DNA from 4 places in the Janthinobacterium sp. PSPC3-1 genome. Region 3 is predicted to be linked to each of the others. Evidence: predicted binding sites of a transcription regulator. Region 3 holds the regulator's gene; each other region holds the start of a gene.
The links. Region 3 encodes LexA, which represses DNA repair genes until DNA is damaged. Its sites were predicted from a motif close to ACTGTATNNNNATACAGT; they were not measured.

Region 1 (5,836 bases), on a different contig from region 3:
TTAGCGCTTGCGCGTAATCCGACATCACCACCGGCGCCAACAATGTTGTCGGATTACGCAGGCACACCCAGAATCACGCTCGACGCCTTGAACATCGCCGTCAGCTTGCTGCCGATGGCGATTGCCATCTCGCTGGCGCTCTGGTTGGTGATGATGGCGGCGATGGTTCCGCCACGCGGCAGATCGAGCACCACCTCGGTATTGACGGCGCCCGTCTGCACGCGCGTGACGGTGCCGGCCAGCTGGTTGCGCGCCGAGAAGCGCGCGCCTTCGCCATCCGCCACCAGGATGATGGACGAGGCCTTGATCAGCGCGAATGCTTCCACGCCGGGCGCCAGGCCCAGGCTGTCGCTGCTGCCCTGGGTGATGACGGCCACGATCTGCTGGCCGCCGGGCAGTTCCAGGATCACTTCGTCGTTGACCGCCCCAGACTTCAGTTCGGCCACCTTGCCCAGGAATTGATTGCGTGCCGTGGTTTTCATGGCCATTCTCCGTATCAGTAAAAGGTCGTCGGCGATGCCCTCGGCCTGGCTGCCCAGCTGGCGCAGGTAGCGCTCGTGCTCGCGTTCGATGATGCGAAAGTTGTCGACCAGCTGGCGCCCGCGCTGCGTCAGGCGCGTGCCGCCGCCGCCCTTGCCGCCCGCCAGGCGTTCTACCAGCGGCTCGCCGGCCAGGTTGTTCATCGCGTCGATGGCGTCCCAGGCCGCCTTGTAGCTCATTTTGACCGCCTTGGCCGCCTGCGTGATCGAGCCGCATTCGGCGATCGCGCCCAGCAACGCCACCCTGCCGGCGCCACCGAGGTGTTCACCGCCCACCGTCATCCATACCGAGCCTTGCAGGCCGATTTCTGCCTTATCCAATTTTCACCTCGTGTCTGTTTTCTTCCATCGTGTCGATGCGGCCATCGCGCAAGTAAAGCACATGGTCGCCGAGGATGCGCGCGTCTTCCGGGTCGTGCGTAATCAATATCATCGGCACGCCCAGGCGCTGCTGCCACTGGCTCAGTTCCAGCCGCATGGTGACACGCAGGGCCGGATCGAGGGCGGCGAACGGTTCGTCCAGCAGCAGCGCGGCCGGCTCCGACACCAGTGCCCTTGCCAGCGCCACCCTCTGGCGCTGGCCGCCGGACAACTCGTCGGGATACTGGTGCGCCAGTTCCTGCAAATGAAACGCATCGAGCCAATGCTCGACCTTGGCCAGTTTCTCACGCGCGCGCGGATTGAACCAGCCGCGCGCCAGCCCGAAGCCCACGTTCTGGCGTACCGTCAGGTGCGGGAACAGCGCATAGTCCTGGAACAGATAGGCCACATTGCGCTGTTGCGGCGCCAGGTTGATGCCGGCAGCGGAATCGAACAGCGTACGGCCATTGAGGCGGATATGGCCGGCGTCCGGGGTGAAGAGTCCGGCAATTGCCTTCAGGGTCATGCTCTTGCCGGCGCCAGACGGGCCATACACGGCGATGCGCTGGCTGGTCGAGCTGCACTGCACGTGCAGCTCAAAATGGCGTTTGCCGGAGCGCAAGGTGGCGCGGATATCGAGGTCGAGTTGCATGGTTTTACTTGTGAACGATGCGGCCAGGCGCCAGCGTGCCGGCCGACAGCAGCACCACGATGCAGACCACCGAGGTAATCAGTACCAGCATATTGGCGACCTCATCCTGGCCCGCCTGTACCGCCTCGTACACGGCCACCGACAGGGTCTGTGTCTTGCCGGGTATGCTGCCGGCCACCATCAGGGTCGCGCCAAATTCGCCCAGCGCGCGCACAAAGCCCAGCAGCACGCCGGCCAGGATGCCGCGCCAGGCCAGCGGCAGGGTGACGCGAAAGAAAATGGCGATTTCGGATATGCCCAGCACGCGCGCCGCCTGTTCCAGCTGGCCATCGACCGCTTCAAACGCCGCCCGCGCCGGTTTGAACACCAGCGGAAAAGCGACGATGGTGGAAGCGATCACGGCGCCCTGCCAGGTAAAGATCAGGTTGATGCCGAAGTGTTCCTGCAGCCAGATGCCGATGCTGCCGCGCCGGCCCAGCAGCACCAGCAGATAATAGCCCAGCACCGTGGGCGGCATCACCATCGGCAAGGTCAATACCGCGTCGAGCAGGTCGCGCCCGGGAAAGCGGGCGCGGGCCAGCAGGTAGCCGGTACCGATGCCCAGCAACAAATTGAGCGCCGTGGCCCATGCCGCCACTTTCAGCGACAGGGCCAGCGCGGTCCAGGCGATATCCATCCGGTGCGATCAGCTTATGGTTTTTTGAATCCGTATTTGGCCAGGATGGCTTGCGCCGGCGCCGTTTGCAGATAGCTGACAAAGCGTTTGGCCTCGGCCGCATTGGCGCTGCCCTTGATGGTGGCGATCGGGTACAGCACCGGCGCTTCCAGCGGCACCTCGAACACCACCTTGACCTTGTCTTTCATGATGGCCGCGTCGGTGCCGTACACAAAGCCCGCATCGACTTCGCCGCGCGCCACGTAGTCGAGCGACTGGCGCACGTTCTGCGTGCTGATGGCCTTGGCCTGCACGCCGTCCCACAGATTCGCCTTTTTCAGCGCGCCTTCCGAATAGCGGCCCACCGGCACGCTGGCCGGATTGGCGATCGCCACGCGCGTCACGCTTTTCTGCGTCAGGTCATTCAGGTTCCTGAGTCCGAGCTTGCTGTCCGACGGCACGATCAGCACCAGGCTGTTGCTGACGAAATCATGGCGGTCGGCTGGCAGCACCAGGCCTTCTTTTTGCGCCGTGTCCATGGTTTCCTGGTCGGCCGAGGCAAACACGTCGACCGGTGCGCCCTTGACGATCTGCTGCAGTAGTACACCCGAAGCGGCGAAGTTCAAGGAGACCTTGCTGCCCGGATACTGCGCCTCATAGCTTTGCGCCGCATCCTTGAAGGCGTTCGTCAGGCTGGCCGCAGCCGACACCACCACTTCGCCGGCCATGGCGGAGGTAGCGGCAGTGGTCATGAAAAAAGCGGCGGCAAGAAGGCGGGCAGCAGAGGTCAGGCGCATGGTCATATCCTTGAGAGTGAGCAATCAACAGAAGCGTAATATACACGGATATATAGCGTCTTGCCATTGCATGGATCAAGCAGGCGTTAGCCGGCCATCCCTGATATACTGTATATACATACAGTATTGAGGTGCCCCATGGAATTGACGGACAAGCTGGAAATCCTGGCCGATGCGGCCAAGTACGACGCGTCCTGCGCCAGCAGCGGTGCGCCCAAGCGCCACTCGATCGGCAAGGACGGCTTTGGCGCCACCTCGGGCATGGGCATCTGCCACAGCTATACGCCGGACGGGCGCTGCGTGTCGCTGCTGAAGATCCTGTTGACCAATTACTGCCTGTACGACTGCCAGTACTGCGTCAACCGCCGCACCTCGAACGTGCCGCGCGCCCGCTTCACGGTGGCCGAAGTGGTGAAACTGACGGCCGACTTTTACCTGCGCAACTACATCGACGGCCTGTTCCTCAGTTCCGGCATCATCCAGTCGGCCGACTACACGATGGAGCAGCTGGTGCAGGTGGCGCGCGAGCTGCGCGAGGTGCACCAGTTCCGCGGCTATATCCACCTGAAAACCATCCCCGACGCCGACCCGGCCCTGATCGAACAGGCGGGCCGCTATGCCGACCGCCTCAGCGTCAATATCGAACTGCCGACCCAGGACAGCGTGCAGAAGCTGGCGCCCGAAAAAAGCGTGCACACCATCAAGCTGGCGATGGGCTCGATCCGCCGCAAGCTCGATGAAAAAGCCGAGGAACCGAAGTCACCCCGTTTCGCGCCGGCCGGCCAGAGCACGCAGATGATCGTCGGCGCCGACGCCAGCGACGACCAGCAGATCCTCAACACGGCCGAGACCCTGTACGGCAGCTATAAACTCAAGCGCGTGTATTACTCGGCCTTCAGTCCGATTCCCGACAGCCCGAAAAGCGTGCCGCTGGCGCCGCCGCCGATGCTGCGCGAACACAGGTTATATCAAGCCGACTTTTTGCTGCGCAGCTACGGCTTCCAGGCCAGCGAACTGCTGCCCGCCAGCGGTGGCAACCTGGCGCTCGATATCGACCCGAAACTGGCCTGGGCGCTGGCGCACCGCGAGCATTTTCCGATGGACCTGAACCGCGCCGCGCTGCACATGATCGCGCGCGTGCCTGGCATCGGCCTGCGCAACGCGCAGCGCATCGTCGATCTGCGCCGCCTGCGCCAGGTGCGCTACGCCGACCTGTCGCGCCTGCGCTGCAGCATGAAAAAGATCTCTCCCTTTATCATCACGGCCGACTACTTTCCCGCGCGCGACACCACCACCTCCGAAAACCTGCGCCGCGCCATGACGGAAGCGCCGCAGCAGATGAACTTGTGGCCGGAGCTGCAGGCGGCATGAACCAGGTCGTGCGGCTGGCGCAGTCGTTCGGCGAGTGGCGTGCTGCAGCGCGGGAGCTGATCGCGCTTGGCGTGGCGCCAGTCCATATCGCCTGGCAATCGCAGCCCGGCGACGGCGACCTGTTTTCGTCAACACCGGACGCAACCGATACCAGCGCGCCGCCGCTGCGCCTGCCGCGATCCCTGGTGGAACTGCTGGAAAGCGCCGCCTGCTTCAATGTGCAGGATCGCTGGGCGTTTTTATATCAGGTGCTGTGGCGCTGGCAGCAGGGCCAGCACGATGTGATCTCGCCGGCCGATGCGGATGGCGCGCGCTTGCACGGCATGGCCAAGGCCGTGCGCCGCGAAGAGCACGACATGCACGCCTATGTGCGTTTCCGCGAGCGCGAAGAAGCGCAGGGTGCGCCGCGTTTCGTGGCCTGGTTCGAGCCCGTGCACGACGTGCTGCCGCAAGTGGCGCGCCACTTCGCGCGCCGCATGGGCCCCATCAGCTGGATGATCGCCACGCCGACCGCCACCATGCTGTGGGACGGCACAACCCTGCACGCCGGCCCGGCCCTGATGCGCGGCGCGGCCGAGCGCGGCCCGGCCGATATCGACGACGCCGGCGAAGCGCTGTGGCTGACCTACTACCGCAGCATCTTCAACCCCGCGCGCCTGAATGCCGACCTGCTGCGCAGCCATATCCCCTCGCGCTTCTGGAAAAATCTGCCGGAAGGCGCCATCGTGCCCGCCATGGTCAGCAGCGCCGCCAACGGCGAGCGCCGCACGGGCCAGACCGCCACCGTCGGCCAGCGCAGCGGCGCAGCGATGATCCCGATCTCCGCCGAACGCGCCCAGCCCGCGCGCGAACTGCCCACCACGCTGGACCAGTGCCGCCGCTGCGAACTGTGGAAAAGCGCCACCCAGGCCGTGCCCGGCGTCGGTCCCGCGCAAGCGGCCATCATGCTGGTCGGCGAACAACCGGGCGACCAGGAAGACCTGGCCGGCTTGCCGTTTGTCGGCCCGGCCGGCGCGGTGCTGGAGCGCGCCATGCTGGAGGCGGGCGTGGCGCGCGACAGCATTTATCTGACCAACGCCGTCAAGCATTTCAAATGGGAACCACGCGGCAAGCGCCGCCTGCACAAGACGCCAGCACAACGCGAAATCGCCGCCTGCCATGACTGGCTGGAACAGGAACTGGCCAGTGTAAAACCGCAAGTGATCGTGGCGCTGGGCAGCACGGCCTTGAAGTCGATATTGCAGGATGGCTCGGCCACCATGACGCCGCTGATCGGCACGCCGATTCAGCATGACGGCCGCTGGGTGGTGACCGTGTATCACCCGTCGTATGTGCTGCGGGCGCCGGATGAGGAGGCCAGGGGGCAGGCGTATCGGGTGATTGTCGAAGGCTTAAAACGAGCGCTAAAATTAGCTGAAATATAAATTTTCGATATTAATTTATCAAAATTTTTACTTATTAA
Region 2 (7,744 bases), 200 kb from region 3:
GACCCGGTCGAACAATTCCAGCGAAGCACAAAAGCTGGGCGGCGCGGCCAGCCAGACGAACAATTCCGTGCTGTGGCCGTGGGCGTCGTCGAGCATGTCGAGCAAAGGCCGCCCGCAGCGGCGCTGCAGGCCGGGACGCGGCAAACGGCGCATTTGCCCCAGGGTCATGCAGCCGATGCCGTCGAACCAGTCGATAAAGGGACGCGCCGGCGGCAGCAAGGCGCAGGGCAGCCGGTCCAGGCGGCGCACCAGGCCGGCCATGCCCAGCGCGCGCCCCGATTTTGCGCCCGCCTTGGCAACGCCTTGCGCCAGCAGCCAGGCGCCGCGCGCCGTCGGCGCACACGACAGCACGGCCGTGTAGCCCAGCGCGCGCAAGCTGGCCTCGATGCTGCGGCACAGCGCGCGCACGCCGCCGAACAGGCGCAGGCTGGCGCCCGCGTCGACCAGCAAGGTCGCTTCCTCGGCCTGCGCCACCTGCGGCGAATATTGCAGCAGCGCCAGCGCCACTTCCTGCAGCGCCCGCGCTTCCCGTTCCAATGAGCGTTCATGCACGCGCGCCTGCGGCGCCAGCATCAGGGCGCCGGCGCGGCGCATGCCCGGCTTGATGCCGGCCGCGCGCGCCAGCGGCGACAGGGCAATCACTTGTTCGTGCTCGAGCACGACGCACGAGGTGTCAGCCGACCAGTTCGGCAAGAACACGTCGAGCGGGAGCCGGGGCAGGCAAAGGCCGATCCAGAGGCGCATGGCGCTGCAGTAAAGAAGGAGGTTGCAGGGGCAGGAACAGCGGCGCATCGCGCTGCGGTCCCCGGCGTTTGACAAAGCCGATATCGATGCCGCCGGCGGCCGGCCGCACCGACAGGCGCAGCGGCGCCGGCGACGCATCCTGCGCGCCATGCAGCGGGCGCAGCATGAAAAACAGGGTATTGCCGCCCTGCGCCGCCAGGTGCAGCCGGCGCAGGCTGTCGGCGCGTACCTGACTTTGCCAGAACAGCAGCGCGCCGCAACTGCCGCTGCGCAAGATGTTTTCCGCCGCCCACAAGGCATCCTTGCTGCTGGCGCTACGCAGCCACAGCAGTTGCGACGGATGCAAGCCTTGCGCGGCCAGCGCCAGCGCCTGTGGCGGATGGGGCGGCTGCAACAGCACGATGGGCAAGCCCTGCAATTGCGCCAGCGCCGGCGCCAGCAGCCGCAACTCGCCGCTGCCGGCCTGCTGCACCAGCAGGTCGACCAGGCTGCCCGTGGGCCAGCCGCCGCCCGGCAGCTGTGCCGACAAGGCGGCAAAGCCGGTGTCGACACAGCGCACGGCGCCCTGCCCCAGTTGCGAGGCGCGCCACAAGGACGGGTGCAAGGCTTCCGGCGAGGCCATCAGTTCGGAATGTTGCATGAAAGTATCCATGTAAAATACTGTATAAATATACAGTACTATTCACCAGCGATTTTGGCAAGGATTATCTGTCTGTCCATGCCCTCCACGCCGCTGCACGGGCCGCTTCGCGGTGCCGAAAAACACTATTATTGATCACGATTGCTGTACCATAAGCACTCTCCTTACCGGCCAGCCTGACAGCGCCGGTTTCTTATTCTTCAAGGACCTCCCATTTGACCACCATACAATTGATCAGCGCCGTCATCTTCGGCCTCGCCCTCGTCCACACCTTTGCCGCCAAGTCGTTTGAAGTGCTGGCCCACCGCCATCCGCGCCATGCCGGCGTGCTTCATCTGCTGGGCGAGGTGGAAGTCGTGTTCGGTTTCTGGGCGTTTATCCTGATCATCGCCATGGCCTTCGTTTCCGGCGGCGACGCGGCGATCAGCTATGCCGAGTCGCGCCATTACACGGAACCGCTGTTTGTCTTCGTCGTCATGGTGGTGGCCGCTTCGCGCCCCGTGCTCGACGCCGTGCAGCGCCTGCTCAAAGGCGTGGCGCGCGCCATGCCGCTGCGTACCGAGCTGGCGCTGGCCTGGCTGGGCCTGGCGCTGGTGCCGCTGACGGGGTCGCTGATCACCGAACCGGCCGCCATGACCCTGGCCGCGCTGATGCTGGCGCCGCAAATCTTTCGCCCCGGCATACCCGAATGGCTGAAATATGGCGCGCTGGGCGTGCTTTTCGTCAACGTCTCGATCGGCGGCACGCTGACCTCGTATGCGGCGCCGCCGGTGCTGATGGTGGCCACCACCTGGAACTGGGACAGCGCCTTTATGGCCAGCCATTTCGGCTGGAAGGCGGCGATTGCCGTGCTGGTCAACGCCACCGGCGCCTGCCTGCTGCTGCGCAAGTATTTGCACAGCAACACTTCCGACATCAAGCCGAAACCGGGCGATGTCGAATTGCCCAAAGTACCGCTGGCCATCAGCCTGGTGCACCTGGCCGTGCTGGCCGGCGTGGTGGCGCTGGCCCATCATCCGGTGCTGTTCCTGGGATTGTTCCTGTTCTTCCTCGGTTTCGTGCAGGCCTATGAACGCTATCAAAGCCCATTGATCCTGAAGGAGGGCTTGCTGGTCGGCTTCTTTTTGGCGGGGCTGGTGGTGCTGGGCGGCATGCAGCAATGGTGGTTGCAGCCGATAGTATCGAGCCTGAAACCGCTGGCGCTGTTCTTCGGCGCGCTGGGCCTGACGGCGATTACCGACAATGCCGCCCTGACCTATCTCGGCTCGCTGATCGTCGGCATGAGCGAGGAAGCGAAATACATGCTGATGGCGGGCGCGGTGGCCGGCGGCGGCCTGACCGTCATCGCCAATGCGCCGAATCCGGCCGGCGTGGCCCTGCTGCGGCGCGGCTTCAACAATGAGTCAATCGGCGCGCTGGGCCTGCTGGCCGGCGCCCTGCTGCCGACTGCCGTGGCGGCGCTGGCCTTCCTGGCGCTGTAGCTTCTACAAGCGCCGCTGGTGGCGCGCAAAAAAGTCCAGCAGCATCTTGCTGGCGTCCGGCCCCGCCTTGGCATTGAACGGCAGGCTGGCGTCGCCACCGCTCCAGGCGTGCTCCAGCTGCTCGATCTGCGCCACGCGCAGCAGCAACTCGCCACCCACCTGGTAGTCATGCAGGGCGTAGCCATGCGCGGGATTGCGGCCGCCCGTGGCGCCTGGCGGCCAGCGCTCGGCCGTCACCACGGTGTCGAACGGCATGCGGTTGATGCGTATGCTCTGGCGCACCAGTTGCGTCTGGTTAATGGGACGCACCACACTATCCTGCTGGCCCTGCAGCAAAATGGTCGGCAGGCGCGGAAACATGGGCTGGCGCGCCAGCACTTCATCAATGGCGCTGTCGACCCGGCTGGCCGCCCCATGCTGCATCACGTGCATGGCGCCGATCAGGCTGTGGCCGGCGCCAAACATGGGGCCCGAATGCAGGCCCACGGCGGCAAACAGCTGCGGATGGTTCAAGGCCACGATATGGGCCATGCCGGCGCCGGCGGAAATGCCGCAGATATAAATGCGCGAGCGGTCGATGGGATAGCGCGCCGCCACCTGGGCGATGGCGCCGACGATCAGACCGACGTCGCCGCCGCCCTCCTGGGTCAGCTTTTCATACCATTTCCAGCAGCGCCGCGCATGCGAGCGCAGCGACTGCTGCGGATACAGCACGGCATAGCCCTTGCGCTCGGCCAGGCGGTTCATGCGCGTGCCTTCGGCAAACTGGGTGGCGCTCTGTTCGCAGCCGTGCAACATCACCAGCAGGGGCCGGCCCCGGCTGCGCATGGCCACATTGGGTTCCTTGTCCGGCAGATACAGATAATACGGCAGGCGCCGGCCCGGCAACTGTCCCCGCTCCACCAGCGGCGCATACTGCGAGGCCAGCCATTTGCCCGGCGCCGGTGCGGCCCGCTTGCGCACGCGCGGCGGCGCCAGCGGATCGGGGCCGGCCGGCGCGGCTTTGGCCACCGGTTTGCGGCGGGGCTTGGAAGCGGGCTTGGCCGCAGGTGGACCGAACAGCACCTTGGCCAGCTTGGTGGCCGTACGCTGCTGCACCTTGCCGGCACGCAGCAAGCCGCGCAACCACGTGGTGGCGGGTTTAACCATGATTGCAGAGCCTCCTGATTGGACACCATAGAGTACCCCACTTGCCGCACGACACCGTACGATCCTGCACTTTTAAAAGTTCCCCTGACACAATTGAGATAGCTCAAGCGCCGCCAGGGCGCCATGCCTACTCTGGACGCTCACCGCGCACTTCCATCCCCTTTGACTGGAGAAAACACCATGAGCTATCTGGACCGCGACATGCTGGGCATGTACCGCAACGACACCGGACCCGGCCCCGCACTGATGGGCGCCGACACCCTGATCGGCGACGATGTCTACAACCACGACGACGAACAACTGGGCGACATCAAGGAAATCATGCTCGACATGCGCAGCGGCCGGATCGCCTATGCCGTGCTGTCCTTCGGCGGCGTACTGGGCCTGGGCGAAAAGCTGTTCGCCGTGCCGTGGGAAAAGCTGGCCCTGGACACCGTCAACAAGCGTTTCCTGCTGGACGTGGACAAGGAACAATTGAAAAGCGCCCCCGGCTTCGACAAGGACAACTGGCCCGACATGGCCAGCGAAGCGTGGAACGACCAGATGAACCAGTTCTACGGCACCAGCTCGCGCTATGGCACCGGCGACATGAACACCATGGGCAGCCTGGCCGGTAGCCGCATGCCCTCCGGCAGCGACCTGCGCGGCGGCGCCAGCGTGCAGTCCGGCACCGGCGGCAGCATGTCGGGATCGTCGATGAGCGACGATGATGAGATGAAACGGCGGAGTTGATGTTTTTATTGGCGCACCTTTTATCGGCGCACCCCTGGCGTCACGGCGTCTCCAGAAACCGTAGCGAGCAAGCTCAATATCGGGTTGAGTAGCGCAGCCGTACTCAAGTACGGTGAGCAACGCCGACCCGAGAGTGAGCTGCGCAGTAGGTTTATGGAGACGCCATCACCTCTGCATCGATTCCCAAACCTTTTGGAGGCGTTTGGCCGACACCGGCATCGGCGTCCTCAGCTCCTGCGCAAACAGCGACACGCGCAGTTCTTCCAGCATCCAGCGGAAATCGACCAGTTTCGGGTCGGTATTCTTGCCGGCCTGGCGGTCTTTCGCCTGGCGCAGATACGGCGCGGCGGCCGATTGCCATTCGGCCATGAGCTTGGTGTCGCGCGCGGGGTCGGCGCGCAGTTTTTCCAGCCGCACGTTGATCGCCTTCAAGTAGCGGGGGAAGTGCGACAGCTGGGTGTACTCGTTTTCGGTGAGAAAACGTTTGTGCACCAGGCCTTGCAGCTGGGCCTGGATATCGGTGGCGGCCGGCGCCGGAATATTCTGCAGGCGCTTGGGCAGTCCGTGGAATTCCGTCAGCACCTGCGACAGCAGGCGGGCGATTTCATTCACCAGGAGCACCAGGCGCGACTTGCCTTCCATCTGGCGCTTGGCGAACGAGGCGGCGTCCAGCGGCAGCGGGTCCTGCAGGCAGGCGATGTCGATCGCCTTGTTGATGATCTGCTCGCGCAATTCCTCTTGCGACCCCAGCGCCATGAACTGCATGCCCATCTGCTGCAGGCCCGGGATGCTTTTCTCGACGAACTTGATCTGCTCCTTCATCTGCAGCGCGAACAGCCGGCGCAGGCCGGTGCGGTGCGTGCGCGCCGCCACGGTCGGGTCGTCAAACACTTCCAGGTCGCAATGCGTGCCCTTGTCGACCAGCGCGGGGAAGCCGATCAGGGTCAGCTTGCCCTGCACGATTTCCAGCAGCTCGGGCAGTTCACCAAAGGTCCAGCCCGTCAAACCCATATGCTGGGCAACGCTATTGCCGGCTGGCGCAGCAGCCTTGGCCGGCGCCGCCTGCGATTGCAGGCGCGCCGCCACCTGGCTGCCCGCCACTTTCGCGCCCGGCGTGCCGGCACCCGACACGCCCGACACCTCGGCCAGCTTCTGGAAACTTTGGCGCGCCTGGCCGCCGAATTCCGCTTGCAGGGTGGCCAGGTTGCGGCCCATGTCGAGCTGGCGGCCATGCTCGTCAATCACCTTGAAATTCATGAAGTGATGGGCCGGCAGGGTTTCCGGCTTGAAGTCGGTGGTCAGCACATTGATGGTGATCTGCGTGCGGATGTCCAGAATGATGGCGTCGACCAGGTCGCCGCGGCCGAACACGCCCGCCTCATGCACGCGTTCGCAGAATTTCGCCGCATAGTCGGGCAGCGGCACGCAGTGGCGGCGCAGCTTTTGCGGCAGCGATTTGAGCAGCAGATGGACTTTTTCCTTCAGCATGCCCGGCACCAGCCATTCGCAGCGCTCGCGCGGCAACTGGTTCAGCGCATACAGCGGCACGCTTAAGGTGACGCCGTCGCGCAGGCTGCCCGGCTCGAAGTGGTAGGTCAGCCCCATTTCCAGGCCCGTCACCGACATGGTTTTCGGGAACAGGTCGGTCGTCACGCCGGCCGCCTCGTGGCGCATCAGCTCTTCGCGGTTCAGGTACAGCAGCTTCGGGTTCTCGCGCGTGGCTTCCTTGTGCCATTTCTCGAAACCGGCGCCATTGCACACGTCGGCCGGCAGCAGCTGGTCATAGAACGCGGCGATCAGTTCATCGTCGACCAGCACGTCCAGCCGGCGCGATTTGTGTTCGAGGTTTTCGATGTCCTTGATCAGCTTGTGGTTGTGCGCAAAGAACGGCGCGCGCGTGTCGAAGTCGCCGCCCACCAGCGCGTCGCGGATAAAGATTTCACGCGCTTCCGGCAGGTTGAAATTGCCGTAATTGATGCGGCGCTGGCTGTACACCACCAGGCCGTACAGCGTGGCCCGTTCCGATGCCGTGACCTGCGCCGAACGTTTTTCCCAGCGCGGCTCGCCCCACGATTTTTTCAGCAGGTGCACGCCGACTTTTTCCAGCCACTCGGGCTCGATCCTGGCCACGCAGCGCGCATACAATCGCGTGGTGTCGACCAGTTCGGCCGCCATGATCCACTTGCCCGGCTTTTTCAAGAGCGAGGAACCGGGCCAGATATGGAACTTGATGCCGCGCGCGCCCAGGTAGCCGGCGCCCGGCTCGTCCTCGCCCTTGAAGCCGATATTGCCCAGCAAACCGGTCAGCAAGGCCATATGCAGATTGTCATACGTGGCCGGCGCTTCGTTCAATCGCCAGCCCTGTTCCTTGACGATGGTCAGCAGCTGCGAATGGACGTCACGCCATTCGCGCAGGCGCATCTGCGACAGGAAATTCGTGCGGCAATTGTCCTGCAGCTGGCGGTTGGTTTTCTTGTGCTCGATGGCGGACTCGAACCAGCGCCAGATCTTCAGGTAGCTCAAAAACTCCGATTTTTCATCGGCAAACTTCTTGTGCGCTTCATCGGCCGCCTGCTGGTGCTCCATCGGGCGGTCGCGCGGGTCCTGCACCGACAGGGCGGAAGCGACGATCAAGACTTCCGTCAGACAGGCGTTGTCCAGCGCGGCAAGGATCATGCGGCCCACGCGCGGATCGAGCGGCAGCTTGGCCAGCTTGTTGCCCAGCGGCGTGAGCTGGTTGACCTCGTCGACGGCGCCCAGTTCCTGCAATAATTGATAACCGTCGGCGATCGCGCGCGCCAGCGGCGGCTCGATAAACGGGAAGGTTTCCACGTCCGTCAGGTGCAATGACTTCATGCGCAGGATAACGGCCGCCAGGGACGAGCGCAGGATTTCCGGCTCGGTGAATTTTGGACGCAGCAGATAGTCCTGCTCTTCGTACAGACGGATGCAGACGCCGTCGGCGACGCGGCCGCAACGGCCGGCGCGCTGGTTGGCG
Region 3 (7,744 bases):
CTTTTTCAACAGCAAAACCTTGCTTGGTCAGCGCTTCAGCGATGTCGAAGTTGGTGACGGAACCGAACAGACGGCCATCGACGCCAGCTTTTTGAGCGACTTGAACGGTCAGGCCGCTCAGTTTTTCGCCCTGGGCTTGCGATGCGGCCAGTTTGGCGGCAGCAGCTTTTTCCAGTTCGGCGCGCTTGACTTCGAATTCGGCGATCGCGGTAGCGGTAGCACGACGGGCCAGGCGTTGTGGAATCAGGAAGTTACGTGCGTAACCGTCTTTGACTTTGACGACTTCGCCGAGGTTACCGACGTTAACAACTTTTTCTAACAGAATGATTTGCATAGTTCTTCTCCAGGAATATCTGACCGATTAAGCGTGGTGCAGATCGGTGTATGGCAGCAGCGCGAGGAAGCGAGCGCGCTTGATTGCGGTGTCAACTTGGCGCTGGTAGTGCGCTTTGGTACCGGTCAGGCGTGCTGGCATGATCTTGCCGTTTTCTTGGACGAAGTCTTTCAGCGTGTCAACGTCTTTGTAGTCAACTTGTTCAACGTGTGCTGCGGTGAAGCGGCAGAACTTCTTGCGTTTGAACAGTGGGTTTTGCTGTTTGCGTTTTTCTTTAAGCTTGAGCTTATTTTTGTCGAACTTTTTACCGAATGCCATGTGAGGCTCCTGTATCTATAAATGCGCTAGTCAGAAATGACTGCACTAAAATCAATGATGTGAAACACCAAACTCTTGCTGTTGCGGCTTTTTCTGGCCAGGAAACCCGTGAACTGATACACCCCGCCCAAGCTTGCCTGGCTGAACCGGCCTGAAATTTCGCCAGCGGCAAGCGCGGCAACATCAAACTCGGTCAAACGGGCAATACCGGCTTCCATCTGCTGCGAACTGTGCTGCAATACTGCATTCACGATCGGCAACCCTGCCGGGGTATAGCGCAATATTTCGCGCTCGGCAATGATGGCGGTAACTTGTAACTGGTTCAGCGCACGATCCTGCTCAATTAGGCTGCTGCTGCGGCTGGAGCGGCTGCTGGTGCTTCGGTGCGGTGGCTTTTCGCCGCATCTTCGCGTTGTACCGATTTCATCATCGGCGAAGGAGCTGTTTCAGCTTTCTTCATTTTAACGGTCAGGTGACGCAACACGGCATCATTGAATTTGAATGCAGTTTCCAACTCGACCAGGGTCTCGTTGTCGCATTCGATGTTCAGGCAGATGTAGTGTGCTTTAGGCAGCTTCTGGATCGAGTAAGCCATTTGACGGCGGCCCCAATCTTCCACGCGGTGAACCGAACCGCCGCGGGTGGTTACGCTGGCTTTGTAGCGTTCGATCATCGCGGGCACTTGCTCGCTCTGGTCCGGATGGACGATAAAGACTATTTCATAATGACGCATGCAAACTCCTTCAGGTCGGATTGATAATCGCCCACCCCGGCGTCAAGACGGGTGTGGGAAGGTCAGCCGAAGATTATAACCGCCTTTTGCAATCCGATCAACCATTGCTTCTTCGACGGCGCCTGGAGCGGCGGCCGGCCTGCCCTTTTTGCGCGCCAGGTGATTTTTTGCATCGAAATCAGCCGAAAATGCCGAAAGTCGCTTGCATAGTCGGCGATACTGTACAAAAATACAGACTGTTCATATAGACAGCATTTCACTATGCACCCACCATCCATGATCAAGCTGACAGCACGACAAGAACAAATCCTGAACCTGATCAAGGACGCGATTGAAAACACGGGTTTTCCTCCGACCCGCGCCGAAATCGCCAATGAATTGGGTTTCAAATCGGCCAATGCGGCCGAAGAGCATTTGCAGGCCCTGGCCCGCAAGGGCGCGATCGAGATTTCGCCGGGCACCTCGCGCGGCATCCGCCTGATCGGCGCGTCCGTCACCGAGCCGGCGCTGCCGAAAGTGCCGGCCGCGCTGCTGATGTCGCTGCCGCTGATCGGCCGCGTTGCCGCCGGCTCGCCGATCCTGGCGCAGGAAAACCTGGAAGCGAGCTACAACGTCGACCCGGCCCTGTTTTCCAGCAAGCCCGACTTCCTGCTGAAAGTGCGCGGCTGGTCGATGCGCGACGCCGGCATCATGGACGGCGACCTGCTGGCCGTGAAAAAGATCGACAGCGCCAAGAACGGCCAGATCGTCGTGGCCCGCATCGGCGATGAAGTCACCGTCAAGCGCTACAGGAAGACCGGCACCCTGATCGAACTGCTGCCGGAAAACCCCGACTTCAAGGTGATTACCGTGTCGCCGGAAGACGAATTTGCGCTGGAAGGTCTCGCAGTCGGGCTGATGCGCAGCTGGCATTAATCGATTTCACGCAAAAAGGGCCGCGACAGCATTGCTGTCGCGGCCCTTTTTACTTGCCGTAGCAGTTAAGCGTCCAGCGCGCTCTTGAAATCATCGAGCAGATCGGCTTCGTCTTCGATACCGACCGAGACGCGGATCAACGACTCGGCAATACCCATGCTGGCGCGGCGCTCGGCACCCATCTCGTAGAAGATCGTGTGCGCCACCGGTATCACCAGGGTGCGCGTGTCGCCCAGGTTACTGGCAGGAATCGCCAGCCTCAAGCGGTTGAGGAAATCGAAGCAGTCGATGCCGTCTTTCAGCTCAAAGCTGAACAGCGAGCCGTAGCTGCGGAACAGCTCGGTGGCGAGCGCGTGCTGCGGGTGGCCCGGCAAGCCCGGATAGTGCACGGCCGCCACGCGCGGATCGGCCTGCAGCATGGTGGCCAGCGCCAAGGCGTTCGAGCAGGTGCGGTCCATGCGCAGGGCCATGGTTTCGGCGCCGACGGCGATATGGTGGGCCGCTTCCGGCCCCAGCGAGGCGCCGAAGTCGCGCAGGGCCTTGGCGCGGATCTGCGCAATGCCCCACTGTTTCGGCGCCGCCTTTTTATAGTTCTCGAAAATATTCGGGTACTGCGTCCAGTCGAACACGCCCGTATCGGTCAGGCTGCCGCCCAGCGCATTGCCGTGGCCGCCGATCGACTTGGTCAGCGCATTGATCACCAGGCCGGCGCCGACCGCTTTCGGGCGGAACAGGTAGGGCGTGGTCATGGTGTTGTCGACGATATACAGGATGCCTTTTTCGCGGCACAGCTCACCGATCTTTGCCAGGTCGGCGATCTGGGTGCGCGGATTGGCGATGGTTTCGACGAACACGATGCGCGTTTGCGGCGTGATGGCGGCCGCCACGTTGGCGACATCGGTGGCATCGACGAATGATACGGCGATGCCCTGCCCCGTGACGGTCTGCCACAGGCTGTTGGTATTGCCGAACAAAAAGGCCGACGACACCACATGGTCGCCCGCCCGCAGCAGCGACTGCACCACGGCGCCGATGGCGCCCATGCCGGTGGCAAAGCACAAGGTGGCGACGCCGTCTTCCATCTGGTTGACCTTGTCTTCCAGCGCGGAGACGGTCGGGTTGCCCTGGCGGCCATAGCGGAAGCCCGGTTCCTTGCCCTGGAACACGGAGGCCAGCTGGCGCGCGTCGCTGTAGCCGAACGCGACCGAGGTATGCACGGGCTTGTGCAGCGAGCCGTGTTCGATGCCCTTGCGGCGGTCGCTATGCAGGATGGTGGTGGTAAAGCCGTAGTTTTTTTTGTCGTTCATGATCGCAGAGAAAAAAAAGCCCGGCGCAGGCCGGGCAGGTTACTTATGCTTCCGTGGTCGCCAGGTTCAGGTTCAGCTGGGAACGCGGCGTGTCTTCGGGTGCGGCCGCCTTCGGATTATGGCGCGCATATTCCAGACGGTCCAGGTAGTCCTGCGATACATCGCCCGTCACGTAGACGCCGTCGAAGCACGACGCTTCAAAGCTGGTCAGGGCCGGATTGACGTCGGCAATCGCCTGCTTCAGGTCGTCGATATCCTGGTAGACCAGGTAGTCGGCCGTGATTTCGCGGCACACCTCTTCGGTGGTGCGGCCGTAGGCGATCAGCTCGTCGCGCGTCGGCATGTCGATGCCGTACACGTTCGGGTAGATCACCGGTGGCGCGGCCGAGGCGAAGATCACCTTTTTGGCGCCCGCTTCGCGCGCCATCTGCACGATTTCGCGGCTGGTGGTGCCGCGCACGATGGAGTCGTCGACCAGCAGCACCACTTTGTCCTTGAATTCGGACGGGATGGCGTTGAGCTTCTGGCGCACGGACTTCTTGCGCGCCGCCTGGCCCGGCATGATGAAGGTACGGCCGATATAGCGGTTCTTGATAAAGCCTTCGCGGTACTCGATATTCAGCGCCAGGGCCAGCTGGATGGCGGCCGGACGCGAGGAATCGGGAATCGGCATGACCACGTCGATGCCGCCTTCGGGCAGTTCGCGGCGGATCTTTTCGGCCAGGTATTCGCCCATTTTCAGGCGCGTGGCGTAGACCGAGGCGCCGTCGATGACGGAGTCGGGACGGGCCAGGTAGACGAATTCGAACACGCAAGGGTTCAGGCTGGCGTTGTCGGCGCATTGCTGGCTGTGCAGCTGCTTGTCGGCATCGATAAAGACGGCTTCGCCCGGCGCAATATCGCGCACGAAGCGGAAGCCCATGCCTTCCAGCGCCACCGACTCGGAGGCGATCAGGTATTCGGTGCCCTGCTCGCTTTCATTGATGCCCAGGCACAGCGGACGGATGCCGTGCGGATCGCGGAAGGCCAGCAGGCCCACGCCGGCGATCTGGGCAACGGCAGCGTAACCGCCCTTGACGCGGCGGTTCAGCACGGTGACGGCCTTGAAGATGGCTTCAGGATCGAGCACCAGGCCGGTGGTGGCCTGGTGGATTTCATGGGCCAGCACGTTCAGCAGCACTTCCGAGTCGGAATCGGTATTGATGTGGCGGCGGTCGTTCTTGAACATCTCCTGCTTGAGCTGTTCCCAGTTGGTCAGGTTGCCATTGTGCGCGAGGGTAATGCCGAACGGCGCATTGACATAGAACGGTTGCGCTTCTTCTTCGCTCGACGAGCCAGCGGTAGGATAGCGGCAGTGGCCGATGCCGGAATTGCCTTGCAGCGAACGCATGTTACGCGTACGGAAGACGTCGCGCACCAGGCCATTGGCCTTGTGCATGGAAAACATACTGCTGTGATTGGTCGCAATCCCTGCCGCGTCCTGACCGCGATGTTGCAAGAGCAACAATGCGTCATAGAGCAATTGATTGACAGGTTGATGGGAAACGACGCCGACGATGCCACACATGGTGTGCTCCTGTAACTGTGCTACTGATTTAAAAAGATCAAAATTTCACATGCTGCGCGTAGGCGGCAGGCAGATAAGGCTTGATGGTGCGCGCGCCCTGTTCGGCGTATGGACTGAGCAAGGCGTTCTTCCAGAACGGCTGTTGCGGAATCGAGGTCATGCCGCACAAGATGACGGTGGTCAGCACAATTACAAGCCCCCGCGCCGCGCCGAACAGGCTGCCCAGCATGCGGTCGGCCAGGCTCAGCCCGGTCACCTTGACCAGCGCATCGACCGTCATGCCCAGCAAGCCCATCAGGATGCGTACGCCGATAAACAGAATCACGAAGGCCAGCAGCAGGCGCACGGCCTCGCCAGGAATCACGGCCGGCAGGAATTTCGCCAGGGTCGCGCCGTAGGCATTGGCGGCGACAAACGCCACCACCCAGCTCACCAGCGACAGGATTTCCTTGATCAGGCCGCGCATCATGCTGATCAGCACCGAAGTTGCCAGCACGAACAGCACCAGGTAATCGAAGATCGTCACGCCGTCAGCCCGCCAGATCTACACTGCTCACGCCGGCACCAGGCTGCCACCCAGGCCCAGCTTTTGCAGCTTGGCGCGGGTTTTTTCCGCCTCGTCGCGGCTGCCGAACGGCCCCACGCGCACGCGGATGCGCTGGCCACCGGCGCTGGACACTTTTTGCGTATAGGAATTGATACCCGCGTCGCGCAATTTCGCCTGCAGCTCATCGACCTTGTCCTGCGTCGCCAGCGCGGCGACCTGCACCACAAAGCGGCCCGAATCGGCGTCGGCCGACTTCTCCGCAGGCTTGGCCTCCGCCCTGGCGGCGGGCTTGCCTTCCAGGATGGCCATCGCGCGCGCCGCATCGTCATTCGATTTTTCCACCTTGGCCGGCTTCGGCTCGGGCTTCGGCTCCGGCTTGGCTTCATGTTTCGGCTCGGGCTTGGGTTCAGGCTTGGCTTCCCGCTTCGGTTCGACCTTCGGCTCAGGCTTGGCCTCATGCTTGGGCTCGACCTTGACAGGCTTCGGCTCGACATAGGCCGGCTTGACCGGCTCGGCGGCGGCCACCACGGTGGCCGGAACCGGCGTTGGCATCGGTACTGGCTTGCTTCTGGCCGGCAATGGCGTGTCGACGATTTCCTCGGACTGGTCCAGGCCATTGCTGGCCGCGCCCTGGGCGGGCACCGCCTGCACGGGCGCCGGTACCGGGACCGGTGCGGCGGCCACTTTGTCCTTCGACGGAATCTCGATGGCGATATCGTTGACGGGCGCCTTTGGTTCGGAATCGAGCAGCATCGGCAGGCCGACGGCCACACCCAGCGCCAGCGCGATGGCGCCGATCAGGCGGCGGCGCGCACGTTTCTTTTCCGGCAAGGCGGGATCGGGCGCATCGCGGCCAGCACGGCGGCCACCGCCACCGGCGGTATTGGCGGCACGCTTGCGGGTCGGCGACTGTGCTTCGCCAGGAACATAAAAGCCGCTGTCTTCGCCAGAGGATTCTTGCTTGTTTTTAAACAGTTTCGAGAACAAGCCCATGCGTCATTTTCAGTCGAGTGCGTTTCAGTGAAGTGAGGATTTCCTGGCCTTCATCACGCCGGCAACGGTGAGGAAAGAACCAAAGACCACAATTCTATCATTCTCACCGGCCCGGCTCATTGCATTTGCAAAAGCTTGTGCCGGGTCATCGAAAACAGACACTGTATGATCGCCGCTGTCCGGCTTGTCTTCCAGCATGATCTGCACCTTGGCCGCCAGCTCGGACGCAGTGGCCGCGCGCGGCGACGGCAGGCCCGCCAGGCACCAGTGATCGACGTGCTCGCTCATGGCGGCCAGCACGCCGTCGATATCCTTGTCCTGCATGGAACCGAACACGGCATAGGTATACGGGTGAAAACTCATATTGCCCAGGTTCTGGTTCAGCGCCGAGGCCGCATGGGGATTGTGCGCCACGTCGAGGATCACGCTGGGGCGGCCCGGCAACACCTGGAAACGGCCCGGCAGTTCCACCGTGACCAGGCCGGTGCGCACTTCCTGCGCGCCCACCGGCAGTTTCAGTTTCAGCACTTCCAGCGCGGCCAGCACGGCGGTGGCGTTCAGGATCTGGTTGGCGCCGCGCAGGCTCGGATACGCCAGCGAGTTGCGGCGCTGCTCGCGCCCGCCGTAGTTCCACTGCTGCTTGTCGCCCGAGTAGTTAAAGTCGCGGCCCATCAGCCACAGGTCGGCACCGATTGCCGTTGCATGGTCGATCAGCGATTGCGGCGGCACCGGGTCGCTGCAGATGGCGGCCTTGCCAGCGCGGAAGATGCCGGCCTTTTCAAAGCCGATCGCCTCGCGCGTGTCGCCCAGGTAATCGGTATGATCGATATCGACGCTGGTGACGATCGCCACGTCGGCGTCGATCACATTGACGGCGTCCAGGCGCCCGCCCAGGCCCACTTCCAGGATGGCCACATCGAGATTTGCCTGCGACAGCAAATGCAAGATGGCCAGGGTGGTGAATTCGAAATACGTCAGCGGCGTGTCGCCACGCACGGCTTCGACGGCATTGAAACTGGCGACGAGCTGC
Region 4 (7,744 bases), on a different contig from region 3:
GCTTCAAATTCAGGGCCAGCGCCGACTGCCACACGCCGCGCGCCTCTTCCGGGCTTTTCGGATAGGCGATCAGGGCGCGCTCGGCGCTGCGGATGTCGAACAGCGAGGCATTGCGCTTGCGCAGGATATCGAGCTGGCGCTGGGCCGCCAGCCGGCCCGCCTCCCACGAGGCCGGCAAGCCGTCGAGGTCAGCCTGGTAGTTGCGCGCGCGCTGGGCGTAGATGTCGCGCACCTCCCGCTCTTTCGGGTCCTGGTCCAGCACGTGCTCGCGCGCGCTCAGCTGCGTCAGCACCTTGCCGTAGGCGATCTGCGGCACCGGATTGTCGGCATGTTTTACGGACAGCCACATGGCGGGAATCAGGAAGGCCACGACGATGATGATGTACTGCGCCACCTGGGTCCAGGTAATGGCGCGCATGCCGCCAAGAAAAGAACAGACCAGGATGCTGGCCAGGCCGAGGAAAATGCCGACCGAAAAATCGACGCCCGTAAAGCGCGAGGCGATCAGGCCGACCGCGTAAATCTGCGCCACCACATAGGTGAACGAGACCACGATGGTGGCGGCCACGGCCAGCACGCGCACCGGCGCGCCACGCCCGCCCGGCCCGCCCGCATAGCGCGCCGCCAGGAAATCGGGAATCGTGTACTGGCCGAATTTGCGCAGATACGGGGCGATCAGCAGCGACACCAGGCAATAGCCGCCGGTCCAGCCCATGATGAAAGCCAGGCCGTCGAAACCGTTCAGGTACAGCCCGCCGGCCAGGCTGATGAAGCTGGCCGCCGAGATCCAGTCGGCGGCGGTGGCCATGCCGTTGAACAGGGCCGGCACGCGCCGCCCCGCCACATAGTATTCGGTGACGTTCGAGGTGCGGCTGATGACGCCGATGGTGGCGTACAGGGTGATGGTGGCGAACATGAACAGATAGCCGATCCACACGCGCGACATGCCTTCCTGTTCCAGCACCGTCAGGGCCAGCAGGAAAGCGGCAAAGCCGGCCGAAAACAGCAGGTAATAGCGCGACAGGCGCCTGAAGAAACTGCGTGGCGCGCTCATGGCGACTCTTCCGCCTGGCACCGCTGGTCGAGCCGGCGCATGCGCCAGGCATAGCAGCCGATGATGGCCAGATACACCAGCGAGGCGCCCTGGGCCGCCATGTAAAACGGCAGCGGCCAGCCGAACAGCTGCAAATGCAGCAGTTCGCGCGCGTAAAACACGGTCAAAAATCCCGTCAGCAGCCAGACCAGCAGCAGCACCGCCGTCAGGCGCTGCGTGGCTTGCCAGTGCGCGGCGCGGCGCGCCAGCAGAGTGGGGCTGGGCGCTGGCTTGAGCTTATCCATACGTGATGTCGTCCTCGGGCGGGGTTGCCGGCGGCAGCAGGGCGATCGACAGGCGCAGCAGGGTGCCCGGCAACTTTGGCGTCTGCGCGCGCGGATTGTGGAAGATGTCGACCTCGGCGCCATGTTGCTGGGCAATTTCGCGCACGATGGCCAGGCCCAGGCCGCTGCCATCGACATTGCTGCCGAGAATGCGATAAAAGCGTTCGAACACATGGCTGCGTTCGGCCTGGGGAATGCCGGGGCCGGTATCCTCCACTTCCAGGATGGCCAGCTCCGGCGTACTGCGCACGCGCACCGTCACGCTGCCCCCAAGCGGCGTATAGCGCAGCGCGTTGTCGATCAGGTTGCCCAGCAGTTCCCGCAACATCATGGGATTGCCGGAAATCATCACCGGTTCTGCCGCCTGTTCGAAGCCCAGGTCGATCTGCTGGGCAAACGAGGCTTGCACCCAGTCCTGCACCACGGTGCGCGCCAGCTCGCTCAGTTCCAGCGGTTCGAAGGCCGTGCCCGCCTGCGGCTGGTTTTCCGCGCGGGCCAGGGCCAGCAGCTGGTTCACCAGGCGCGTGGCCGCTTCCGAGCTTTTCGCCAGCTGCTGCAGCGAGCGGTGGATCTCGTCCTGGTCGGTCTGGCGCAGAGCCAGTTCGGACTGCATGCGCATGCCGGCCAGCGGCGTCTTCATCTGGTGGGCGGCGTCGGCGATAAAGCGTTTCTGCATCTCGATCGACAGCGACAGGCGCGACAGCATGTCGTTGAGCGAGCCGACCAGCGGCGTGATTTCCTCGGGCACCTGGCCCGAGTCGATCGGCGACAGGTCGTCGGGCGGGCGGGCCCGTATGCGTTCCTGCAACTGCGCCAGCGGCGATAGGCCGCGCGACAGCGCAAACCAGACCAGCGCCAGGATGACGGGCAAGATGATGAACTGCGGCAAAATCACGCCCTTGATGATTTCATTGGCCAGCTGGGCCCGTTTTTCCAGCGTTTCGGCCACCTGCACCAGCGCGCGCTCGCCATCGTCGCCACCGCCGTCGGGCGTGTCGATATACGAGAAGGCCACGCGCACGGGCGTGCCGTGCACGGCGTCATTGCGGAACAGCACCGTGCCGCTACGGTAGCGCTCGGCATCCTGCGGCGGCGGCAGGTCGCGGTCGCCGGCCAGGTAGCGGCCCTGCTGGTCGAGCATCAGGTAATACACGGCGTCGACATCGTCGCCGCGCAGCGCCTCGCGCGCATTGCCGCCGGCGCGGCCGGGCAGCTGGCCTGCCGCTTGGGTGCCGTCGGCCAGCTTGAACTGCTGCACCAGCATGGTGACATTGTCTTCCAGCGCATGGTCGAAGGGCTGGTTGGCGATGCCCTTGGCCACCAGGTAGGTGATGGCGATGCTCATCGGCCACAGCAGCAGCAGCGGCGCCAGCATCCAGTCGAGGATCTCGCCGAACAGCGAATGCTGGATGGTTTCATCCTGCTCGCTGGTGGGCGGCTCGTACCAGTCGTCTTCGTCCAGCTCGTCGGCTGGCGCTCCACCTGGCTTCACTTGCTGGCGTCGCCGCCGTCCAGCGGCACGCGCGCTTCCGTGTATTTTTCCAGGCAGTAACCCAGGCCGCGCACGGTGGCGATGCGCACGCCGCCCACCTCGATCTTCTTGCGCAGCCGGTGCACATACACTTCGATGGCGTTGTTCGACACTTCCTCACCCCATTCGCACAGGTGGTCGACCAGCTGTTCCTTCGACACCAGGCGGCCAGTGCGGCCCAGCAGGATTTCCAGCAAGCCCAGTTCGCGCGCCGACAGGTCGATCATCTGCTCGTTGATATAGGCGCTGCGCCCGACCTGGTCATAGCTGAGCGGGCCGTGCCTGATCACGGTGGCGCCGCCGCCGGCGCCGCGGCGGGTCAGGGCGCGCACTCTTGCCTCCAGTTCGGACAAGGCGAAGGGCTTGGCCATATAATCATCGGCACCGAGATCGAGGCCGTTGACTCTTTGCTCGATGGAATCGGCGGCCGTCAGGATCAGCACCGGCAGCAGCGAGGCGCGCGCGCGCAGGCGGCGCAGCACTTCCAGGCCGCTCAATTTCGGCAAGCCCAGGTCGAGGATCAGCAGATCGAATTCCTGGGTGGACAGGGCCGTATCGGCTTCCTGGCCATTCTTGACGCAGTCGATGGCATAGCCGGACTGGCGCAGCGAACGGGTCAGCCCGTCGGCCAGCACGCTGTCATCTTCGGCAAGTAAAATACGCATGGCAGATTCCTAAGCTTGCGACATCAGAAGTGTGTATTGTGTTTCATTTTGCGCAAGGTGGCGAATATTTATGAAAAACCCGCCTTGTAATGATCTGTTTCAAATCAAATGCACGTTCCGCTTGCATTAAGCACTGTTTTTTTATACAGTAGTGTCTGTGATGAATTTAACCTACCCCACGCGCCAGTTCGGGCTGAAAGAACAAAATGGACGATAAAAGAGCTGTAGTACCCGCATCGGAAAAAGCCAAGGCGCTGGCCGCCGCGCTGGCACAGATCGAGAAGCAGTTTGGCAAAGGTTCGGTCATGCGCATGGATGCCAGCGCACCGATCGAAGAAGTGCAAGTCGTGTCGACCGGTTCGCTCGGCCTCGATATCGCGCTGGGCGTGGGCGGCTTGCCGCGCGGCCGCGTGGTGGAAATCTACGGTCCCGAGTCGTCGGGTAAAACCACGCTGACCTTGCAAACCATCGCCGAAATGCAAAAACTGGGCGGCACCTGCGCCTTTATCGACGCCGAGCACGCACTGGACGTCGGCTACGCCCAAAAGCTGGGCGTGAACCTGCACGAACTGCTGATCTCGCAACCGGACACGGGCGAGCAGGCGCTGGAAATTTGCGACGCCCTCGTGCGTTCGGGCAGCGTCGACCTGGTGGTGATCGACTCGGTGGCGGCGCTGACGCCACGCGCCGAGATCGAAGGCGACATGGGCGACTCGTTGCCAGGCCTGCAGGCGCGTCTGATGTCGCAGGCGCTGCGCAAGCTGACCGGCTCGATCAACCGCACCAATACCCTGGTCATCTTCATCAACCAGATCCGCATGAAGATCGGCGTGATGTTCGGCAGCCCGGAAACCACCACCGGCGGCAATGCGCTGAAATTCTACGCTTCCGTGCGCCTGGACATCCGCCGCACCGGCTCGATCAAGTCGGGCGACGAAGTGATCGGCAACGAAACCAAGGTCAAGGTTGTCAAGAACAAGATCGCGCCACCGTTCAAGGAAGCGCACTTCGACATCCTGTACGGCGCAGGCACCTCGCGCGAAGGCGAGATCCTCGATCTCGGTTCGGACGCGAAGATCGTCGAGAAATCCGGTTCCTGGTACAGCTACAACGGCGAACGCATCGGCCAGGGCAAGGACAACGCCCGCGCCTTCCTGCAAGAGCGCCCGGCGCTGGCGCGTGAAATCGAAAACAAGGTACGCGCCTCGCTGGGCGTGCGCGAACTGCCGCCGCTGGCCGCTGAAAAGCCTGAAAAAGCCGATAAAGCCGCCGACAAGGCCGCCAAGGCCGCCGCGGAAGCCAAGGCTGCCGAATAAAGCGCCCTGGTAAATAGCAAAGCGGCTTGCCGCAAGGTAGGATCATGATCGCCGTCCCGCGCTGTTGCGCCGGGCGGCGATTGTGTTTGGATCACAGTCATCAGAAACAAGGTGGGGATATGGCCAGAGTGCAATTAAGCCTGAAGGGCAGGGCCTTGCGCTTTCTGTCGATGCGCGAACACAGCCGCATGGAATTGCGCCGCAAGCTGCAGCGCCATGCCGAGGAAGGCGATGATGTGGAAGCCTTGCTCGACAGCCTGGAGCAGGCCAACTGGCTGTCGCAGGAGCGTTTTTCCGAATCGCTGATCCACCGCCGCTCCGCCCGCTTCGGTAACAGCCGCATCATGGCCGAACTGCAAAGCCATGGCATACAGGGCGAAGCGCTGCAGGAGCTCAAGGCCGGCCTGGCCGAAGGCGAAACCGAACGCGCCTGCGAGGTGTGGCGCCGCAAGTTCGGCGAAGTGGCGCAGGACGCCGAACAGCGCAACAAGCAGATGCGTTTCCTGATGCAGCGCGGCTTTTCGCAGCGCGCCGTGCAGGTGGCAATCAAGGGACTCGATCCCGATGATGATCAATAATTGTTAACTTGCAGGCAAGGATCAGTTATTCTGCCCACAGACGGTGGCGCATGGTGCGCGCCGGCACTTTCTACCATGGGATACAGGACACCTGATGAGCAACTGGCATGCCGGCTACACGGCCGAAACCGCATACACCTACGGCTATTACACGGAATTGAACCCGCTGCGCACGCAGTTGCTGCTGCTGAGCTGGGGCGTACAGCCGCCCAAGGTCAGCACCGCATGTGAACTGGGGTTTGGCCAGGGCATGACCGTCAATATCCATGCCGCGGCGTCTGGCGTGCGCTGGTATGGCACCGATTTCAATCCGGCCCAGACCGCTTTTGCGCAGGAACTGGCCGAGGTCTCGGGCAATGGCGCCGTGCTGTCGGAACAATCGTTTCAGGACTTTTGCACCCGCAGCGACCTGCCCGACTTCGATTTCATCGCCCTGCACGGCATCTGGAGCTGGATCTCGCCGGAAAACCAGGCGCATATCGCCGATTTCCTGGCGCGCAAGCTCAAGCCGGGCGGCGTGCTGTACATCAGCTACAACACGCAGGCGGGCTGGGCGGCAATGGCACCGATCCGCGACCTGATGGAGCAGCACAGCCGCGTCATGAGCGCGCCGGGGCAGGATTCCCTGACGCGCGTGGGCAGCGCCCTGTCCTTCGTCAACCGCATGATGGAGACCAAGCCGCGCTACCTGCAGGCCAACCCCACCATCGCCGTGCGCCTGCAGCAGATCGGCGAGCAGGATCGCAATTACCTGTCGCACGAATATTTCAATCACTACTGGCAGCCGGTGTCGTTTTCGGCCATCAAGCCGGTGCTCGCTGCCGTCAAGCTCGAGTTTGCCGGCTCGGCCGCCTATCCCGATCATGTTGCGCCCCTCAATCTGTCGCCCGAACACCTGGCCTTCCTGGCGCAGATTCCGGATGCCACTTTCCGCGAGAACACCGCCGATTTCCTGGTCAACCGCCAGTTCCGCCAGGATTACTGGATCAAGGGCAGCCGCAGGCTGACCGCCCATGAACAGAGCACCGCACTGCGCGCCGTGCGCATCCTGCTGGTGGCGCCGATCGAGCACATCACCATGAGGGTGGTGGGCGCCCTGGGCGAGGCCGACATGGAGCAGGCCATCTATGGTCCGCTGCTGGAACTGCTGGCCGATTACCAGATCCATACCATCGGTGAACTGCAACAGCGTTTGCCTGCCAGCGTGGCCGAACTGGGCAATTTGCTGCAGATGGTGCTGGTGCTGGCGCATAAAGCCTGCATTTCAACGGTGCAGGATGACGCCGCGATCGCGCTGGCGCGGCCGGCCACGGCCAGGCTGAACCGGCACTTGCTGGAAAAGGCGCTGGGGCGTACCGACCTGGCCGCGCTGGCCAGTCCGGTGACCGGCGGGGGGATCGGTGTGTTGCATTTGCAACAGTTGTTCCTGCTGGCCAGGCTGGAAGGTCATCAGGGCAGCGACGCCTGGGCGGCATTTGCCTGGCAGGCTTTCCGCGCACTGCAGCAAACCGTGGTGCGCAATGGCACGGTGCTGACGACCGACGAGGAAAACCTGGCCGAACTGGCCGTGCATGCGGAAAGCTTCCTCGTCAACGTGCTGCCGATCCTGCAGGCACTGGGCGTGGCTGACTGACACTATCGCGCCAGCCAGGCGCGTCGCGGCGATGACAGTGATTTTTATGATAGCCATCATTCACAAATTGAATGACTTTATGAAAATCGCTGTTTTCCATTTATAATTTGAAATGTTTTTAACTAAGCACTGAAAAATTATGTTGCGGCGCAACCGGCGCGCAATGTGCTACACTTTTAGGGTTTTTGCGGCGCCGCAGGTGCGGTTGCTGTTCGTAGAAGCTGCGAACGGCGTGCTTTATGCACATGGCTGCTTACTAAATTAGGCCGCGCAAGCGGCATCGGTCCATGCCCCTGTCAACTCCCGTATCCCGGCGCGCCTTACGGCACTCCCGCGTTATCGACGTCCAAGCGTATCTGCGCGACGACGGCCTGTGGGATATCGACGCGCGCATCACCGACATCAAATCGTTCGACGCGACCCTGGCCTCCGGCCCCCGTCCCGCCGGCGCCCCCCTGCATGACCTCCATTTGCGCATTACCGTCGATCGCGAACTGACCATCGTCGAGGCCGAAGCTGCCTCCGATTCCGTTCCCTATCCCGGCTTTTGCGATACCATCGGCCCCGCTTACCAGGCGCTGATCGGTCTGAATCTATTGAAGAATTTCCGCCGCGACTTGAAAGAGCGCCTGGCGGGAATCGCC

Region 1: a site for LexA is predicted at 3,111-3,128, ahead of ACP7B7_RS30845 (putative DNA modification/repair radical SAM protein). Genes of this name have one in related genera too.
Region 2: a site for LexA is predicted at 1,404-1,421, ahead of imuA (translesion DNA synthesis-associated protein ImuA). Genes of this name have one in related genera too.
Region 4: a site for LexA is predicted at 3,706-3,723, ahead of recA (recombinase RecA). Genes of this name have one in related genera too.

Annotation. Positions count from the first base shown of each region.
Region 1 covers NZ_JAFCTQ010000067.1:9,590-15,425, reverse strand. The annotation lists gene ACP7B7_RS30865 (TOBE domain-containing protein) at 54-821, opposite strand; gene ACP7B7_RS30860 (sulfate/molybdate ABC transporter ATP-binding protein) at 853-1,551, opposite strand; gene modB (molybdate ABC transporter permease subunit) at 1,556-2,227, opposite strand; gene modA (molybdate ABC transporter substrate-binding protein) at 2,242-3,003, opposite strand; gene ACP7B7_RS30845 (putative DNA modification/repair radical SAM protein) at 3,142-4,374, shown strand; gene ACP7B7_RS30840 (UdgX family uracil-DNA binding protein) at 4,371-5,798, shown strand.
Region 2 covers NZ_JAFCTQ010000001.1:173,584-181,327, reverse strand. The annotation lists gene ACP7B7_RS00870 (Y-family DNA polymerase) at 1-744, opposite strand, end outside; gene imuA (translesion DNA synthesis-associated protein ImuA) at 674-1,384, opposite strand; gene ACP7B7_RS00860 (putative Na+/H+ antiporter) at 1,600-2,865, shown strand; gene ACP7B7_RS00855 (extracellular catalytic domain type 1 short-chain-length polyhydroxyalkanoate depolymerase) at 2,869-4,014, opposite strand; gene ACP7B7_RS00850 (PRC-barrel domain-containing protein) at 4,195-4,746, shown strand; gene hrpA (ATP-dependent RNA helicase HrpA) at 4,912-7,744, opposite strand, start outside.
Region 3 covers NZ_JAFCTQ010000001.1:372,924-380,667, reverse strand. The annotation lists gene rplI (50S ribosomal protein L9) at 1-334, opposite strand, end outside; gene rpsR (30S ribosomal protein S18) at 362-652, opposite strand; gene priB (primosomal replication protein N) at 679-978, opposite strand; gene rpsF (30S ribosomal protein S6) at 996-1,385, opposite strand; gene lexA (transcriptional repressor LexA) at 1,662-2,300, shown strand; gene ACP7B7_RS01710 (cystathionine gamma-synthase family protein) at 2,366-3,607, opposite strand; gene purF (amidophosphoribosyltransferase) at 3,651-5,174, opposite strand; gene ACP7B7_RS01700 (CvpA family protein) at 5,212-5,700, opposite strand; gene ACP7B7_RS01695 (SPOR domain-containing protein) at 5,728-6,714, opposite strand; gene folC (bifunctional tetrahydrofolate synthase/dihydrofolate synthase) at 6,739-7,744, opposite strand, start outside.
Region 4 covers NZ_JAFCTQ010000020.1:47,274-55,017, forward strand. The annotation lists gene ACP7B7_RS19765 (sodium:solute symporter family protein) at 1-1,054, opposite strand, end outside; gene ACP7B7_RS19770 (DUF4212 domain-containing protein) at 1,051-1,338, opposite strand; gene ACP7B7_RS19775 (sensor histidine kinase N-terminal domain-containing protein) at 1,331-2,869, opposite strand; gene ACP7B7_RS19780 (response regulator transcription factor) at 2,866-3,573, opposite strand; gene recA (recombinase RecA) at 3,780-4,889, shown strand; gene recX (recombination regulator RecX) at 5,009-5,467, shown strand; gene ACP7B7_RS19795 (class I SAM-dependent methyltransferase) at 5,562-7,100, shown strand; gene ACP7B7_RS19800 (DUF2889 domain-containing protein) at 7,388-7,744, shown strand, end outside.